Longibacter salinarum: one gene and its partner. The protein of the gene in region 2 interacts with the protein of the main gene of each other region in a pairwise test. Links are inferred from orthologs where the notes say so. Each region holds a gene or a part of one and is shown on either strand. Other genes may lie near its edges. The genes, in order: gyrA and gyrB.

Evidence for each region.
Region 1: the proteins of gyrB (region 2) and gyrA interact in binary tests that used the Escherichia coli proteins (3 or more experiments, as listed by UniProt). The link is inferred for Longibacter salinarum from one-to-one orthologs.

The regions. Positions count from the first base shown.
Region 1 is NZ_PDEQ01000003.1:123,942-132,982, forward strand. The notes cover bases 1,929-5,242. They hold gyrA (DNA gyrase subunit A), read right to left. Parts: upstream 4,853-5,242; coding sequence 2,129-4,852; downstream 1,929-2,128. Other genes in these bases: CRI94_RS06870 (S8 family serine peptidase), read left to right, coding at 1,929-2,009. Outside these bases: more of CRI94_RS06870, read left to right, coding at 1-1,928; CRI94_RS06880 (glycerophosphodiester phosphodiesterase family protein), read left to right, coding at 5,388-6,314; CRI94_RS06885 (PAS domain-containing hybrid sensor histidine kinase/response regulator), read right to left, coding at 6,369-8,537; CRI94_RS06890 (hypothetical protein), read left to right, coding at 8,849-9,041. UniProt on the Escherichia coli protein: A type II topoisomerase that negatively supercoils closed circular double-stranded (ds) DNA in an ATP-dependent manner to maintain chromosomes in an underwound state.
Region 2 is NZ_PDEQ01000002.1:53,869-62,574, reverse strand. What follows is about bases 2,714-5,692. They hold gyrB (DNA topoisomerase (ATP-hydrolyzing) subunit B), read right to left. Parts: upstream 5,192-5,692; coding sequence 3,236-5,191; downstream 2,714-3,235. Other genes in these bases: CRI94_RS03815 (hypothetical protein), read right to left, coding at 5,399-5,692; CRI94_RS03825 (glycosyltransferase family 2 protein), read right to left, coding at 2,714-2,998. Also shown: CRI94_RS03835 (glycosyltransferase), read right to left, coding at 1-780; CRI94_RS03830 (aldo/keto reductase), read right to left, coding at 834-1,814; more of CRI94_RS03825, read right to left, coding at 1,964-2,713; more of CRI94_RS03815, read right to left, coding at 5,693-5,902; CRI94_RS03810 (CBS domain-containing protein), read right to left, coding at 5,969-6,631; GTPase HflX, read right to left, coding at 6,775-8,259; CRI94_RS03800 (YbjN domain-containing protein), read right to left, coding at 8,583-8,706. UniProt on the Escherichia coli protein: DNA gyrase negatively supercoils closed circular double-stranded DNA in an ATP-dependent manner to maintain chromosomes in an underwound state.

The DNA of each region.
Region 1 (9,041 bases), on a different replicon or contig from region 2:
TGGCGCAGTCGGGGTCGGTGACGTCGCGTGGGGTTGAGGTGATGGAGACAGAGGCGTTGAGCACCGCACTCGGAACGAGCGGCCAGGGTCTTGTCGTGGGCGTCCTCTCCGACTCGTATGACAACTACGACGGCTCCCAGCCGGGTCAGGCGACGGCGAGCGATGACGTGTCGACCGGCGATCTGCCCGGAGGCGGGCGTGTCCAGATTCTTCAGGATTCGAGCACGCCGGCGAGCGACGAGGGCCGAGCGATGATGCAGATTGTTCATGATGTCGCGCCGGGTGCGGACCTTGCCTTCCATACGGCGACGGGCGGCCGCGCAGCTTTCGCAGATGCGATCCGTAGTCTCGCTGCTTCTGGATCACGGGTCGTTGTCGATGATATTCTGTACTTAAACGAACCGGCGTATCAGGATGGGATAGTGACAAGGGCGATCGATGAGGTCGTCCGGCAGGATGATGTCGTCTACGTAAGTGCAGCAGGCAACACGGGGCGGGACGCGTTCGAGAGCCCGTTTCGCGGGTCGGGGACCGAGGGGCCGCTCGGCGGAGAAATGCACGATTTTGACCCGGGCCCCGATGTCGATCCTATTCAGCAGATTTCAATTTCGGACGACAGCCAGTTTCAGATCGCTTTTCAATGGTCGCAGCCTTATGCCTCTACGGGAGGTCCAGCTGCGATATCGGATCTCGAAATTTACCTCGTAGACAAGCGGGGTCGACTCCTTCCGTCTGTCCAACCGGAGCGCAGGGATAATGTCGGTGGCGACCCGTTCGAGTTTATCAACGTTCAGGATCTCAGTGTGGACGCAGATGGGGATGGCACGGACGATACGGAGTTTGGCCTCGTCATCGAGCGCATATCAGGGCCCGCACCGGAGCGAATTCGCTACGTTCCGTTCCAGCAACGGGGAGAGATATCCGTCGAGGAATACGCGACCCGTTCGCCGAGTCTGTATGGCCACCCGAATGCTGAAAGTGCTATCACCGTGGGGGCGACGGCATGGTTCGATACGCCGGAGGCAAATGGAGATCTCACCGCCCCGCTCGTTCACACGTTCTCTGCGGTAGGGGGAACACCGGTTCTGTTCGATGCTCTCGGACAGGAGATTCCTCCGGTGGTACGGCAGAAACCGGACGTGACGGGGCCCGATGGCACGAACACGACCTTTTTCGGTCAACCGCTCAATGATGGAGACGACTTTCCGAACTTTTTTGGCACCTCGGCCGCCGCTCCGCATGTGGCCGCCCTGGCAGCGATTATCCGCTCTGGACGTCCAGACGCGACTGCTGAAGTTGTGAAGCGCGCCATCATTGCTTCCGCCGAAGATATCTCTAGCACCCGCGATGACGTGGAAACGACGATTGCGGGAGAAGATGCGCAGGGATTCGACTTCTTCAGCGGCACCGGTCTGGTCAGGGGCGATCAGGTGACCGTTTCGGCCTTCCCCGTGCGCGCGTTTCAAGCACGGGCGACCGAACGTGCGCCCGGCGGACGTGTGATCGTGTCGTGGGAGGAGAAAGAGGCAGCTGGAATTGATACGTACCGTGTCGAACAGAGCTACGTCGGTCAACCGTTCAACGAGATTGCGTCGGTGCCCAGTTCGGGAGGCGGGGCGTATGAGCAGGCGATTTCGGATGTACGCCCGGGGACGCACACCTTCCGGCTCACGTGGACCACCTCAAGCGGAGACCAGATTCGCGGACCAGAAACACAGGTCATGGTTTCCGTTAAGGGTGAGGCTGTCGTCACGAAGCAGCCGTTTCCGAATCCGACCCGCTCCTCCTTTCGACTAGAGCTGACGGCGAGTCAGTCGCAGAACGTCGTCTTGGCGATGTATGATGTGCTCGGGCGATACATTCGGACGGTCTATACGGGACGGTTGCGAGCAGGCCAGCCCTCACTCATTCAGGTCAATCGCGTTAGTCAGACAGCGAGCGGGCAGCACTTCATTCGCATCATTGGGGAGACGTTCGAAACAGTGGTCCCTGTGACGGTCCTGCGGTGAACCGAGCGAGTGTGAAGGCCACTCATAGCACCTGTACATGACGTCGTAGCAAAAAAAAGAGGTGGAAGCGACCCGGTCGCTTCCACCTCTTCATGTAGATACCTCATAGACGCGACAGATCAGGCGTCATCTGCCTGGCCATTGGCGCCTGGCTCCTCCGATGCAGCTTCGCTTGTTGCGTCGTCGCCCTCGGCGGTCACGTCCGCTTCTTCAGCAGCGCCGTCGCCTGACGTTGCCTCGTCGTCGATCACGACGCGGGTGACATCAGCGATGGAGTCGCCATCCTTGAGGTTGATCACGCGGACACCCTGAGTGTTGCGTCCCATCGTCGAGATCTCGTCGACCGACGTACGGATCATGATCCCATTTTCGGTGATGATCATGAGATCCTCGCCGTTGTATACGCCTTTGATCGCAACGAGCTGTCCGGTGCGGTCCGTGCAGTTCATTGTAATCAGGCCTTTCCCGCCACGGCCCTGGACGCGGTAATTTTCCAGGTGCGTGCGCTTGCCATATCCTTTCTCGGCAATAGCGAGGACATCGACATCGTCGCGGGCTTCCGGCGGAACGCTGATCATGCCGACCAGCTCCTCGCCGTCCTCCAGACGCATGCCGCGGACGCCACGCGTATTTCGACCCATCGGGCGGGCGTCTTCCTCGTCGAAGTGAACGGCGCGGCCCCCAGATGATGCAACGACGACCGTGTTCTCTCCACCGGTGAGTGCGGCTTCCAGCAATTCGTCGCCGTCCTCGATGGAGATTCCAATGATGCCGTCGGTACGCGGACGACTGAATGCTTCGAGCTCCGTTTTCTTCACTTGTCCCTGTCGCGTGGCCATCAGGACATAGTGGGACGTGAGGAAATCCTCATCCTCAAAGTCATCTTTGGTGACGTTGAGCACCGTACGGATGCTGTCCTCCTTGTCGATCTGGATGTAGTTCCGGATCGAGCGACCCCGCGCTGTACGGCTTCCTTCCGGAATTTCGAACGGTCGCAGCCAGTAGCACTGGCCGTGGTCGGTGAAGAAGAGCAATACGTCGTGCGAGTGGCAAACGAACAGGTGTTCGATGTAGTCGTCGTCACGCTTGCCCGAGCCGCGCATGCCGACCCCGCCGCGGCCCTGAGAGCGATATTCGTCCACGCTGGTCCGTTTCACGAGGCCCTGGTGGGTGACCGTCACGACGACGTGCTCCCGCTCGATCAGGTCCTCGATGATGATGTCGCCACCGGTCTTGTCGATCTCCGTGCGGCGCTCATCGTTGAACGAATCTTTGACTTCCAGCAACTCATCTTTGATGATCTGCATCCGGAGCTCCTTGCTACCGAGGATGCTCTGGTAGCGCTGAATCTCCTGGATGATGTCGCGGTACTCACCGGCAATCTTCTCCCGCTCCAAGCCCGTAAGGCGGCTCAGCGTGAGGCGAAGGATCGCACGCGCCTGATCTTCCGTGAGCCAGTGTCCTTCTTGAGGACGACGTGCAAGGGTTTCGTATTCATCGTCCAGCATGTCCTTGACCGTCGTCTGCGACTTGTCGCTTTCGACGGGCGGAATCAGCGGGACGCCGAGTTCGCGGAGGTCATCCTCCGTGAGTTGCGACGGATACCGGCCCAGCATCAGGTTTTCGCGAGCGGCGTCCGTATCCGGAGAATGGCGGACGATGGTGATCACCGCGTCGAGGTTGTCGAGCGCGAGCGTAAGGCCCTCCAGCACGTGAGCACGCTCCTGCGCTTTCCGCAGGTCGTACTCCGTCCGGCGAACGACGATCTCGTGCCGGTGATTGACGTAGTGCCGAATCGCGTCCTTGAGCGTGAGTACCTTCGGGCGGCCGTCCACGAGGGCGACCATGTTGACGCCGAAGGTATCCTGCAGGCGCGAGTTCTTGTAGATCTGGTTCTTGACGATGTCCGGCACCGCGTCCTGCTTCAGCTCCACAACGATGCGCATACCGTTGCGGTCGCTCTCGTCGCGGAGGTCGGACACGCCTTCGATCCGGTCCTGGCGGACGCGTTCGGCGATCCGCTCCAGCTCCCTCGACTTGTTGACCTGGTACGGAATCTCCGTGATCACGAGAGCTTCGCGACCCTTGCGGACCTCCTCCACGTGCATCTTCGCACGCATGACGACGCGTCCGCGGCCCGTGTGGTAGGCCTCGTAGACGCCGGAATAGCCGTAGATGATGCCTCCCGTCGGAAAGTCCGGAGCGGGAAGATGCTCCATCAGGCCGTCAATGGTTATTTCCGGGTCGTCGATGTACGCTACTGTCGCATCGATGGCCTCCCCAAGGTTGTGCGGCGGAATCTTCGTCGCCATTCCGACCGCGATGCCGTCCGCGCCGTTGACGAGCATGTTCGGGAAAGCCGCTGGGAGAACCGTCGGCTCTTCGAGCGTGCCGTCGAAGTTTTCGCGCGTGTCGACCGTTTCCTTGTCCAGGTCGGCCAGCATCTCTTCGGCGATCTTCGTCATGCGTGCCTCGGTATACCGCATCGCTGCAGCCGAGTCGCCGTCGATCGAGCCGAAGTTGCCCTGCCCGTCCACGAGCGGGTAGCGCATCGAAAAGTCCTGCGCCAGGCGGACGAGCGTGTCGTACACCGACGAGTCGCCGTGAGGGTGGTACTTACCCAGCACCTCCCCGACGATACGAGCGCTCTTTTTGTAGGCAGCTCCAGCCGTCAGGTTGAGTTCGCTCATGCCGAACAGCACACGACGGTGCACCGGCTTGAGGCCGTCCCGCACATCCGGTAGGGCGCGGCTGACGATCACCGACATGGAGTAGTCGATGTAGGAGGACTTCATCTCCTCCTCAATATTAATCGGAATGATGCGGCTTTCTTCCGCTACCATGCTCGCTTTAGATTATTTCAGGCACTCATCCCGCGCCCGGTTGCTCCGTGGATTCGGCGTGTCCGCTCCGTGCTCTCGTTCGCTGGCAGGGCGGAACACGTTAGCCCCGATCTCCCGGGCAGCGTGCGCGTTTCACTATCACAGTAATGTACCATTGAGACGGGAGAAACTCCACTTCTGAGCGCCCTGAATGGCCTCCTCAAGGGGCCTCCGTAGAGGTTTCACAGGGTGCGCAAAATCAACGACGAAAGGGTTTCCCTTACGGGTGGATTTTCATGCAGAGATGGCCTGTTTGGCGGATGGATCGGGCGCCGTCATGGCACGGAGGTCGCCCGGTGGAAGCGTCGCACGACCGTGGGGCGCTCAGGGCATGAGAAACGGTATGCGCGCCTAGAATGGACCGACATCGCGTCATCGAAGTTGATGTCGATGCCACGTGTCGTCCCGATTTCGACGAAATGATGCCGACGCTTCTCCGAATATGACTTTGAGTCGCTTTTCGACTGCTCTCTCACTTCTGCCGCTGGCCCTCGTTATGCTTTCTCCGACCCAACGATCGCCACTGTACACCCCGCAGGATCACGGTGCGTCTCGCGCGGCCGACACCTCGGCGCTCGTTCCAGACGGATTGGACTTGCAGGGGCATCGCGGAGCACGGGGACTCGCGCCGGAAAACACGATACCTGCGTTCAAAAAGGCTCTCGACCTCGGCGTCACCACGCTGGAGCTGGATGTCGTGATCAGTGGAGACGGCCAGGTCGTCGTCTCGCACGAACCGTGGATGTCCAATGTCATCTGCACGCAGCCGATCGGCACGCCGGTGCAAGAAGGGACGGAGCGTGAGCATAACATCTACGAAATGACGTACGACGAGGTGAAATCGTACGACTGTGGCACGCGCATGCATCCGCGCTTTCCGGAGCAGGTGCGGCAGCCCGCGCAGAAGCCGTTGCTCGGGGACGTCATCGAGATGGCAGAGGCGTACGCTGCCAATCACAGCCGCGGACCCGTCTTTTACAACATCGAGACGAAAATCCGTCCGAAGTGGGAGGGGACATTCACACCGGGACCGGAGGAGTTTACGGATGCGGTCCTCAGTGTCATCGACGAAAATGGTGTGTCCAGGCGAGCGACCCTGCAGTCGTTTGATCCACGAACGCTCATCGTCGCTCATGCGCGGCAGTATCCGGGTCGCCTCGCCTTACTGGTGGCAGCGTCCGCAGACAATGGCGTATCCGGAAACCTGGAGATGCTGCCGTTTACGCCCGACATCTACAGTCCGGACCATGAGCTCGTGACCGATGCGTTGCTGACGGAGGCGCATGGCCGCGGGATGGAGGTGATTCCGTGGACCGTAAACGATCCGTCGAGAATGACGGCGCTCGTCGAGCTGGGGGTCGACGGTCTAATCACGGACTATCCCGACCGGGCCGTCGCGGTGCTGCCCTCGTGGGCACGATAGCAGGTGCGGAGGGTTACTGCCGATCTCGCCTACGGCACCTGATCGTGGTGGCTGCTACCGATCGGAGGCGAGGACCTGATCGACCATGTCGAGAAGTTGATCCGACGTGAATGGCTTGCCGAGGTAGGCATCGAAGCCGGCCTCGATGAAGCGCTCCCGGTCGCCCGAGAGAGCAAACGCTGTCAGCGCGATGATTGGGGTTTGCGCATAATTTGGCAGGGCACGCAACTGTGGCAGCAGGTCCAGTCCGCTGCCGCCCCCTTCCAGGTTGATGTCGAGGATGATGACATCGTAGGCGGCTTTGCCGAAGGAGCGATTCTCCTGTGCGGCCTGCAGCGCGTCGTCGGCTGCATTGACGATCGTAACGTCGTGGTAGGTAGAGAGAATTCGGTCGATGAGCGCCTGCGTCTCGGGGTTGTCTTCCGCGACCAGGATGCGGTGCCCCTGCTGATGTCGTGCGAGTCTGGAGTGGGGCGACGGTTCGGCACCATTCGCGCCTCGTACCGTCGGAAAGGTGACGACGAACGTACTGCCTTTATTTTTGCTGCTCCGAACGCTGATTTGTCCCGAGAGATGATCCACGAGGTGTTTGGTGATGGCGAGCCCGAGGCCGCTCCCTTCATGCGTCCGCTTCATCCCCGCGCTTTCCTGTTTGAACACATCGAACAGCTGCGGTAGGAACTCCTCGCTGATTCCGACGCCGGTGTCCTTGACGCGAATCTCGATGCCGCCATTGGGCGACGGTTGGACCTCCTGCTCATCCTCGTCGTCTGAAAACGGCGTTGGGTTGGGGAAGGGGGCGTCTCGAACGACGACGGTAATCTCGCCGCTATCGGTAAACTTGATCGCGTTGCCGATGAGGTTCGAAAGAATGCGGTCCAGGGCGCCCTCATCGAGCATGGCATACCGCGATTCCGGGAGCCGCTCGATACGCAGCGTCAGGTTTTTATTGTCGGCCAGGGGCTGCATGAGGTCGACGTGATCCTCCACATGCTGCGGAACGTCGATCATCTGGAGGTTGAGCTCCATTTCGCCCGATTCCAGCATGGAGAGATCCAGCACAGAATTGAGCGTATCCAGGAGTCGTTTTCCGCTCTGCTCGATGAGCTGCGGAATCCGACGCTGCGTGCTCGGGAGTTCGTCGGTGAGAATGTCTGCGAATCCGATAATCGCGGTTAGGGGTGTGCGGATTTCGTGGCTCATGTTGGCGAGAAAGGCAGACTTCAACTGGTTCATCGTTTCTGCCTCGTCGCGAGCCTCGATGAGCTGCTGCTCGTACCGACGGCGTTCGGTGATATCCTCCACGATGCCGACACCGCCCATCACCTCACCGGCCTCCGATCGGATACTGTTGAACAGGCAGCGGACGGGCGTCACCTTGTCCGCCGTGACGGATTCGTAATCCCCCTCGTAGGCCCCGCTTCCGTGCTCAAGAGCGTCTTTGACCGCTCGGATCATCTTCGAGTCGTGGAGATCTTCGAGCATGTTCAGCCCGATCAACTGCTCACGCGAAGAGCCAATGATCCGAACAAAGTTGTTGTTGCACTGCGTGATGCATCCGTTCGCATCGAAGTGTAAAATGCCGAGCGGGGACTGGTTGAAGATATGCTTGTACTTCATCCGGTTGGCCCGCATGGCCTGGTCATAGCGGCGCTCAAACGTAATCTCACGGAGGGCGCCGTGAACGCGACGCACCCCACCCGGACCGTGAATCGGTTGTCCGTAGTCGCATACCCACCGGACATGGTCGGACCGCGACTGGATTCTGTATTCGGTCACCATTCGCGAGCCGCTGGCGAGGTGCTCTCGGTGGCGGCGGACGAGCATGCGGTCGGCCGGATGAACGTGATCGAGCCAGTCACCATCCGCGAGCAGACGTCCTTGGGAGATTCCAATCATTCGGGAGAACGAGGAGGAGGCCCACGTCAGCTTGAACGTCGGTGAGTCGGAATCCCCATGCGTCAACTCAAGATCATACGCGGCATCTGTGGTCAGATCGACCAACGACCGATATCGCTTCGCGGCCTCGCGGAGACTCTGGACCTCTTGTTTAAGCGAGTCGATTTCAGCCCGCAGAGCCGCAGGATTGTCCGACTCGACGGCGGACGAATTGCGATTGCTCGCCTCAGAAGACGTTTCGTCGTCATCGACGGGCTCATCAGAGTCGTTCCCGTTGGCCGCGCCGGGAGGACGGGCGTCCGAGCTGGGGGCGCTGGCATCCATGATGAAATGGGCTCGCGGAGGAAATACGTAAACCGGAAGTTATGCTCCTGATAAAGATACACCGCGCCCTATGAGGGCCCTTAAAGCCAAAGCTACAAGAGAGGGCGGTACAGAGCGTCCTTTCCCGTCACACTTTTTTCTAAATATATGCAAGCCATTGCGGATAGTCACATGTCCACGCCACAAGAAAATGTGTCACACCTTGGGAAAAGGTATGTCAGCGGAGCGAGGATCGATGATCAGGCCGAACGAACCTGTACGCGTGTAGGTATTGACATCCGATGGTTTTAATTCTCAATGCCTGAAGTCGCATGTCAAATCGCGAGTCTGCCGATGTCGTCCGAAACTACAACACGTGGAAACGTCTAGCACCGCTCGGGCTGCTGGGCGTGGGACTTGGAGCGAGCCTTCTCGGACATGCTACGCTGAAGAAGGCCACCTGCGACCGAACGTGGCCCTGGGTCGTCACGGGAACGCTGAGTCTGGTCGTGCTGAATGCAGGAC
Region 2 (8,706 bases):
CTCCAGTTCATGCTTCCGTATGAGTGCGCGGTAGCGCTCCGGGTCATCATATACCTCTCCTGCGATGACAAGTCGCACCTCCGGCACCGCGTCACGAATCCGCGGCATCGCTTCGAGCAGAATGTGGAGACCTTTGTACTCGCGGATGAAGCCAAAGAATAGAAGGACCGGCGCCTCGTCGGGCAGATGTAGCTGCCGGCGGGCGTCCGCCTGGTCGACCGGCTCACCGAACCGTTCGTACACGGGGTGCTCGATCTGCTCGATCACAGCGTCCTCGCCACAGAGCGATCGTACATCTGCAGCCACCGCATCGGACATGACGACGTAGCTGTCGCATGCAGCGAGAAAGAATCGGCTGAACTGCGCGTCGAACAGATGGCGCTCGTGCGGAAGAGCGTTGTGCACGAGGGCGAGGGACGGAATCCCTTTTCGCCTAAGCCACCGTGCGATCAGCCCGTATGCTGGAGCAAAAAACGGCATCCAGTACTGAAAAATCACGGCGTCAGGCTTCAAGCGCGCGAGGTGGGCAGCGGTCTTCGCCCAGGTCCACGGTCGGATGCTATCGATGAGGCGTGGCGCACCGCTCACCTCATCCGGCGGCTCCCCGTCCGGCTCGTACTGCGTCTTCCCGGGAAAAAGCATCTCCGGATACTGACGCGAGAAGCTGATCGGTCGAACATCGTGACCCCGGCGCGCGAGTACCTCCACCGTCATTTCCGTGAAGTGGGCGATGCCACCGCGATACGGATGGACGGGACCGACAACAGCAATGCGGGCCATGCAGGCAGAAGGAATGTACGAGAGGGAACGACGGGCCAGACCGGACCAACGTGTTATCCGTCGACCGTGCTCATGTCAGGATAGCGATCGCCCGCGGCCGCGCCTTTCGGAGCAATATCGTCGAGGTGGTCGAGGTCGTCGGCCGACAGCTCGATCTCCGTCGCCGCGACGTTGTCTTCCAGATGCTCCGGCCGCGTCGTGCCCGGGATGGGGACGATGTCATCTCCCTGGTGCAGGACCCAGGCCAGCGCAAGTTGAGCGGGCGTCACCTCCTTCTCTGCTGCCATCTGCTTGACGGCGTCGACGAGGTCCAGGTTCTTCTGAAAGTTCTCGCCCTGAAAACGCGGATTATGGCGCCGCCAGTCGTCCTCCGGCAGATCCTCCGGCGATTCGAATCGACCCGTCAAAAATCCACGTCCGAGCGGGCTGTACGGCACGAAGCCGATGCCGAGTTCGCGCACCGTATCGAGAATGTCGTCCTCGGGATCGCGGCTCCACAGCGAGTATTCCGTCTGGAGAGCCGTGATCTTACGCTCCCGGTGAGCTCGACGAATGGTGTCCGACGCCGCCTCGGACAGGCCGATGTATCGCACCTTGCCGGCATCGATGAGCTGCCCCATCGCACCGACGGTTTCTTCGATCGGCACATCCGGATCGACGCGGTGGAGATAATACAGGTCGATGTGGTCGGTCCCGAGCCGCTCCAGGCTCGCGTTGCACGCCTCGTGAACGTAATCCGGCCGACCGTTCAATCCGTGCATACCACCTTTCTCGTCTCGGACGATTCCGAACTTCGTCGCCAGTGTGACTCGATTACGATAGGGTTCAAGCAGTCGGCCTACCAGTTTTTCGTTGGTAAACGGGCCATACATATCAGCGGTATCGAAAAACCTCACCCCGAGATCAAGGGCGCGCTGAAGCGTGTCCTTCGCGCGCGTTTCGTCGGGCGTCCCGTAGAACTCGGACATGCCCATACAGCCGAGACCGATCGTGGAGACCGTGGGACCGCTGGAGCCAAGCGTACGCGTTTCCATAGCAGCATCGAAGTTGAGGACCGGAGAGAACTCAATCGGGCTACCGCCGACGGAATGTCCGGTTTCAGATATGCGGACCGGACGACGACGGATGAAGACAAATGCTGGCTGTGCTCGTCCGTCTACCTCCCCTCGGACAGCGTCCCACGTTATGACTCGTAGGACGGAGACGGTGTGCTGGATTCCGCCGTCTGTGCTAACGGCGCCCCCGCTGCATGCCGCACCTCGGCCACCTGATAGGATTCGGTTTCCTCCATACGTGGTTTGATGACGATCTCACCGAGCAGACCCGTGGTGAACATCTGCGCGCCGAAGAGAATGAGGAGAGCTCCGAGCAAAAGCAACGGCCGATCGCTAAGCGCTTCACCGAAAACCAGCTTGTCGATCGTTAGCCAGAGACTGGTTAGGAAGCCGAACAGAAACGCGACGGTGCCGATGGACCCGAAGAAGTGCATGGGCCGAACGGCAAAGCGGGTGAGGAAAATGACGGTGACGAGATCCAGAAAGCCTCGAATGAAGCGTTCCAGGCCGAACTTCGTCCGACCGTATTTCCTCGGATGATGCTTCACAGGCTTCTCGGTGATCCGGTCGTAGCCCTCCCATTTCGCGAGAAGCGGGATGTAGCGATGAAGCTCGCCGTAGACGTCGACACTCTTGACGACTTCCCGTCTGTAGGCCTTCAGACCACAGTTGAAGTCGTGTAGCTCAAGGCCGGAGATCTTCCGGGTGACAAAGTTGAAGAATCGGCTTGGGATCGTCTTGCTCAGCGGATCCTTCCGCCGCTTCTTCCACCCGCTAACCAGGTCGTTACCCTGCTCCAGCATCTCGACGAGCTCCGGAATTTCTCCCGGGTCGTCCTGCAGGTCTGCGTCCATCGTAATGACGTACGCCCCACGCGCATGCTCAAACCCGACGGCGAGCGCTGCGGACTTACCGTAGTTGCGCTGAAACCGAATGCCGGCGATGCGCTCATCCTCGTCGTGGAGGCGGTCGATTTCGTCCCATGATCCGTCGCGGGAGCCGTCGTCGACAAGCCACACCTCGAATGTGAGATTGTGCTCCGTGCACGCCGTCCGAATACGATCGACGAGTTCGGGCAACGACTCTACCTCATCGTAAACCGGCACCACCACGGAGACATCCGGGATGGATTCAGCAACTGAATGTGGTGAAGAGCCTGGCATCAGCGGTCGAGATTCGTCAGAGGGGATGAAGATGGACATTCATCGGGTCCATCATCGCACGTCTATTTGCCGACGATGGCAGATGCCACCGAAGAGGGACACCATGAGATGGCGGGCCTGCCGAAATGTTTAGGCCCAACGCCCCTACAGGGAACGAGCCCGAGACGACTGAAGGAGTTGTCCCTCGCGGTTCACAGTCGCACTCGAGCCGGTTCTGGAGCGTCGCCCAAACGTAGCTTACACGTCGATCGTCGCGTACTTCGCGTTTCGCTCGATAAACTTGCGTCGCGGCTCCACGGCATCGCCCATCAGCGTCGAGAAGATCTTATCAGCTGCGGCTGCGTCCTCGATCGTTACCTGCTGCGTCTTCCGCGTTTCCGGATCCATCGTGGTGGTCCAGAGCTGCTCGGGATTCATTTCACCGAGACCCTTGTAGCGCTGCAGACCCGGCTTCTTGCCGTCCTCGCGGAGCTCACGCATCCGCTTCTGCATCGCGCCATCGGTCCAGAGGTACTCCTCGTTTCGGCCGTAGTTGATGCGGTAGAGCGGCGGCAGGGCAATGTAAATATAGCCTTTCTCCAGAAGCGGGCGGAGCTGACGATAGATGAACGTGAGCAGCAGCGTCCGAATGTGGGCGCCGTCCACGTCGGCATCCGTCATGAGCACGATTTTGTGGTAGCGGAGCCGCGACAGGTCGAACTCTTCCTCCGTGGAGGTGAGCCCGGTGCCGAGCGCCGTCACCATGTTCTTGATCTCATTGTTCTCCAGGATGCGGTCGAGGCGTGCTTTCTCGACATTGAGGATCTTACCGCGGAGCGGCAGAATCGCCTGGAAGTGGCGGTCGCGGGCCTGCTTTGCGGAGCCGCCGGCAGAGTCACCCTCAACCAGATAGAGTTCGGACTCCTCCGGGTCGCGCGACGTGCAGTCCGCGAGCTTGCCGGGAAGGCCGCCCCCTGTGAAGGCGTTTTTCCGCTGCACCAGTTCGCGCGCCTTCCGAGCGGCGGCGCGGGCCTGGGCAGCCAGAATCACCTTATTGATGATCCGCTCAGCCTGCTTCGGATGGTCCTCCAGCCAGCGCCCGAGAGCGGTGTTAATGAGCGACTCGACGACCCCTTGAACTTCAGAGTTACCGAGCTTCGTCTTCGTCTGCCCCTCGAACTGCGGCTCCGCAACCTTCACCGAGAGGACGGCCGTCAAACCTTCGCGAAAGTCATCGCCCGAAAGGTCGAACTTGATCTTCTTCAGCAGACCGTTGTTCTGCGCATACCCTTTCAGCGTCCGCGTCAACGCACGGCGGAACCCGGAGACGTGCGTTCCCCCTTCGTGGGTGTTGATGTTGTTGACGAAGGAAAGGACGTTCTCGTTGTACGTGTCATTCCACTGCATTGCGAGCTCGACCGGGACCTCGCCGTCCTCCGTGATGTAGATCGTCTCGTCCAGCAGAGAGTCGCGTCCTTCGTCGAGATATTCGACAAACTCGGCCACGCCACCTTCCGAATAGTAGCGCTCGGACTGCAGCTCGGGGTCGTCCTCGCGGTGGTCCGTCAGCGTAATCGCGACGCCGCTATTCAGGTACGCCAGCTCGCGGAGACGGTCTGACAGCGTGTCGAACCGGAAGTCCGTCAGCTTAAAGATCTCATCATCGGGCCAGAAGCGGATGTGTGTCCCCGTGACCTCGTCGTCGCGCATGGGGCGAATCTCTTCTACGGGGCCATCCGGCACGCCGCAGACGTAACTCTGCTCCCAGACGGAGCCGTCACGCCACACGGTGGCCTCAAACTTCTTGGCGAGAGCGTTTACACACGACACACCAACGCCGTGTAGACCCCCAGATACTTTGTAGCTATCCTTGTCGAATTTACCGCCGGCGTGGAGAACCGTCATCACGACCTCGAGCGCCGAGCGATTCTCGACCGGGTGGGTATCGACAGGGATCCCACGCCCGTTGTCCTTGACCGACACCGATCCATCCTCATGAATCTCGACAGCGATCTCATCGCAGTGGCCAGCCAGAGCCTCGTCAATCGAGTTGTCGAGGACCTCATAGACGAGGTGGTGCAGGCCGCGAATGCCCACGTCCCCGATATACATGGCGGGACGTTTTCGTACGGCTTCCAGCCCTTCGAGGACCTGGATATTAGACGCCGCGTAATCGCTAATCGCGCGATCGGGCAGGTCGGTTGTGTTACTCATTGGGCGCTAAAGTTGGCGAAGCAGAACGTTCGTACAGAGCCGGAATCCAGATATGGATATCAGATCCGTACGTATACGGTACAGCCCGCGCGGAGTTCAGTCAAATGCGCTGTGCGAACTGTTCGCAAACGTGAGGTGAGCTGTGGGGTTTGAGGTGCGGGATTCGGGGGATGGGGACATCCGGACACCCCGTCTCCCTTCGTAGAGTCACTCCACCTCATGTCGGACCCACACGACGAAGCTGATCCCCCGCTCGGCGATGACGTCAAGGTCCGCCAGAACTTCCTCCTCGTCCGCCTCAATCAGATACTCCACTTCTCCATGGATCGAGCGGGCCTCTTCAACCAGGGATTCGGACACGTCGGGGTACAGGCTGAGAAGACGCTGATGCATCGAATGGAGAAGCCGTTCGGCCCGACGGAGCTTCATGAGCAGATCGAAGTGACGCACCGCAGCCGCGATCGGACGTTCGTCCTGATGCGAGAGGTGCATTCGTCCGAGCATGACCTGCATCAGCAGGTCCATCAGATCATCGCCGGCGTTGCGGAGGGAGGCGCGGGCCCGATCCGGCGGCTCCTGCGCCGAGGGGTCGAGCCCGGCCCGCCGTTGTGCTACAGAGCGACGTACGTCCTCTGCCGTCGACAGCGTAGCCAGCAACGTCATCGATTGAAGAACAGACGCTATGGTCGAAGCCGAATCGGCATTGCTCATCGTCGACACCAGAATGAAAGAAACAGACTACGGACGCTCGGAGCCACTGCATCGAAAGGCCGGCCGCTAGACTTCAAGGTAGCGCATGAACTCGTCCACCCGATTCTTCATTTCCGTATCGTCCTCCCCGAAGCTCGCGACGACGTGATAGTCGTTGTGCTCGAGAACGTGGCGTATGCGCGTCGTGTCCGTAACGTTTAGCTTCAGCGTGACCCGAATCTTTTCGGTAGATGAATCCGGTTCCTCCGAGGCGACGGCGAGAACCTTGGCGTCGTTTTGCTCAATCAAGTGTACGAGCTTCGCGAGCGCATAGTCGCGCTGATCAACCTCAAGCGCTATGATCGCACCCGAGCGTTGCGTCGCCATGAGCTTGGCGAACTCGTCGAAGATGTCGTGCCGCCGGAGCAGGCCAAGGTATCGCGCACCGTCCGCCGGAGTTACCGGGACGGTGCTGAGCCCGTGCTCGACCATTGTCCGTGCAGCATCGAAGATATGCTCCTGCGGACGCACGCTCACAGGATGAACGGACAGGAGGTCTCCGATCATTTCGTCGGGACCATCTGCGCTCATCATTTGCTCTTCGGATATGATTCCGACGAGCTGGTCATCTTCGTTCACGACCGGAAGATGACGGATGTGGTGCTCCATCAGGAGCCCGAGCGCATCCTCGACCGTATCGGTCGTCTTGAGCGCCGGAATGGCGGTGTTGATAGCATCCTGTACCTTCATCGGCGTGACAGGTCAATCCAGAAGTCTGGGAAAGCAGCAACGAGGCCAGTGCGGGAATCTCGGCACACGTTGTAATACATAGACGCAATGCTCGTGCCGGTGCTCCGCGAATGGCAATGTGTCATGCTAATGTCGCGAATCCGTCACGTCGTGTCTGGCACGTCCTGGTCCGTTGGCGGCTCGACTGCCTCCAAAACCACAGCGTTGGCGTCCGGCGCCACATCAGGCGTGCTTTCACCATTTATGTCATCCTGCGGAAGAGGGTCGCCGTTGGCCCCGATCACGCGGAGCGGACCGAACGACTTCACCATCCGCTCAATACGTTCCGCGTTTCGGGGCGCCGCACGGTAGTGCATCCGCGCTACGGCCTGTGGACTATCAAAAGTAGCCCCCTCCGATCCGTCACCTCGTGCCGACGGGATGCCCTGCGCGTAGACGTACTCTTCGCTGAGAACATCGGCGAGGCGATGGATGCTGGAAATTGTCTTCGGCTCGGTCACGGGGACGTACGACACGCGCTCGACGTAGTCCCGCTCAATCAGCGCGAGCATGTCTTCCCTGAGCGCCTCCAGCCCCATGCCGCGGAGTGCAGACACGAAGGAGGCGTCGGGGTAGTCTCGCTTGAGCGCTCGAATCAGGTGTGCATCCTCCTGAGCGTCAACCTTGTTGAACACGATCAACGTGGGTACCTCGTCAGCTTCAAGCTCCGCAAGAGTTTCGTTTACGACCTCCATATGGTCCTCGAAGCGAGGGTGCGTCACGTCCACGACGTGCACCAGCGCATCGGCCTCCCGGACCTCGTCGAGCGTGCTCTTGAAGCTCTCGATGAGGCGGTGAGGCAGCTTACGGATGAATCCGACCGTGTCCGACAGCAGAATCTCCTTGTTGGAATCGAGCTCGACGGTACGCGTCGTGGCATCAAGCGTAGCGAAGAGGCGGTCTTCCGCGAATACTTTCGTGTCGTCGGCCAGCGCGTTCATGAGCGTGGACTTGCCGGCGTTCGTGTAGCCGACCAGCGAGACGGTTGTGAAGTTATGCCGACCCTTCCGCTGCGTCGTTCGCTGCCGGTCGATCTTCTCCAGCTTCTCGCGGAGCTTTGCCATCCGCTTGTCGATCAGGCGCCGGTCCGTCTCAATCTGCTTCTCACCCGGCCCCTTCGTCCCGATCCCACCGGACTGACGCGAAAGGTGTGTCCACCGTCTTGTCAGGCGCGAGCTCAGGTAGTCGAGTTGGGCGAGTTCGACCTGTGTTTTCGCCGCTGCTGTTTTGGCGCGGCTTGCGAAAATGTCGAGGATCAGGCCAGATCGGTCGAGCAACTTGCAGTTGACCTCCTTTTCGACGTTTCGCACCTGCACGGGCGAAAGATCATCATCGAAAATAACGAGGTCTGCCCCCAGTTCGGAGACCCGGCGTTTCAGTTCTTTGACCTTTCCTGACCCGAGAAATGTGGAGGGATCGGGACGGTCGAGAGATTGCGTCATCCGGTCCACCACCTCCGCGCCGGCCGTCCTAGCGAGCTGTTCGAGTTCGTTAAGGTGATCACGAACATCCCAGCGGGACTCATCGGCACTGATGACACCGACGAGGATGGCGGTTTCGTCTGACTTCGCTGTTTTAGGCTTATACAAAGGCGATAATAACTTATGAGCGAACCGTTGAGTGAGGACTGCGCCGACGTGCCGGCTCCGTCCCATCGACCATGCTGTACCAGAGATACTACATGGGATTTGTTAATGATGGCAAACTCCGTGCGAACATGTCACCTGGCCGCGTTCCATGCCAGAGTGCGGGTACGCCCCGACATCTCCGCACCGGGAAAACGAGTCAGCAGTACAAATTCGCATGGATTCAACCAAACTACACAATGTGTACTTTCTAGCGATCAGGGTGTTGCACCCGACCCGGCCACAATGACCGTTGTGGACATCCGTCTGTACACTCACCTCGAATGCTATGCGGACAGGTCCCGGAGTACATCGACGGGGGCTTCGTGCTCGAAGGCGACACGGCGCAGGCCGGGCACGTAGCGATTCATCACTACAACGTTTGCCGTCACGAGATTGCGGACCAGGGCG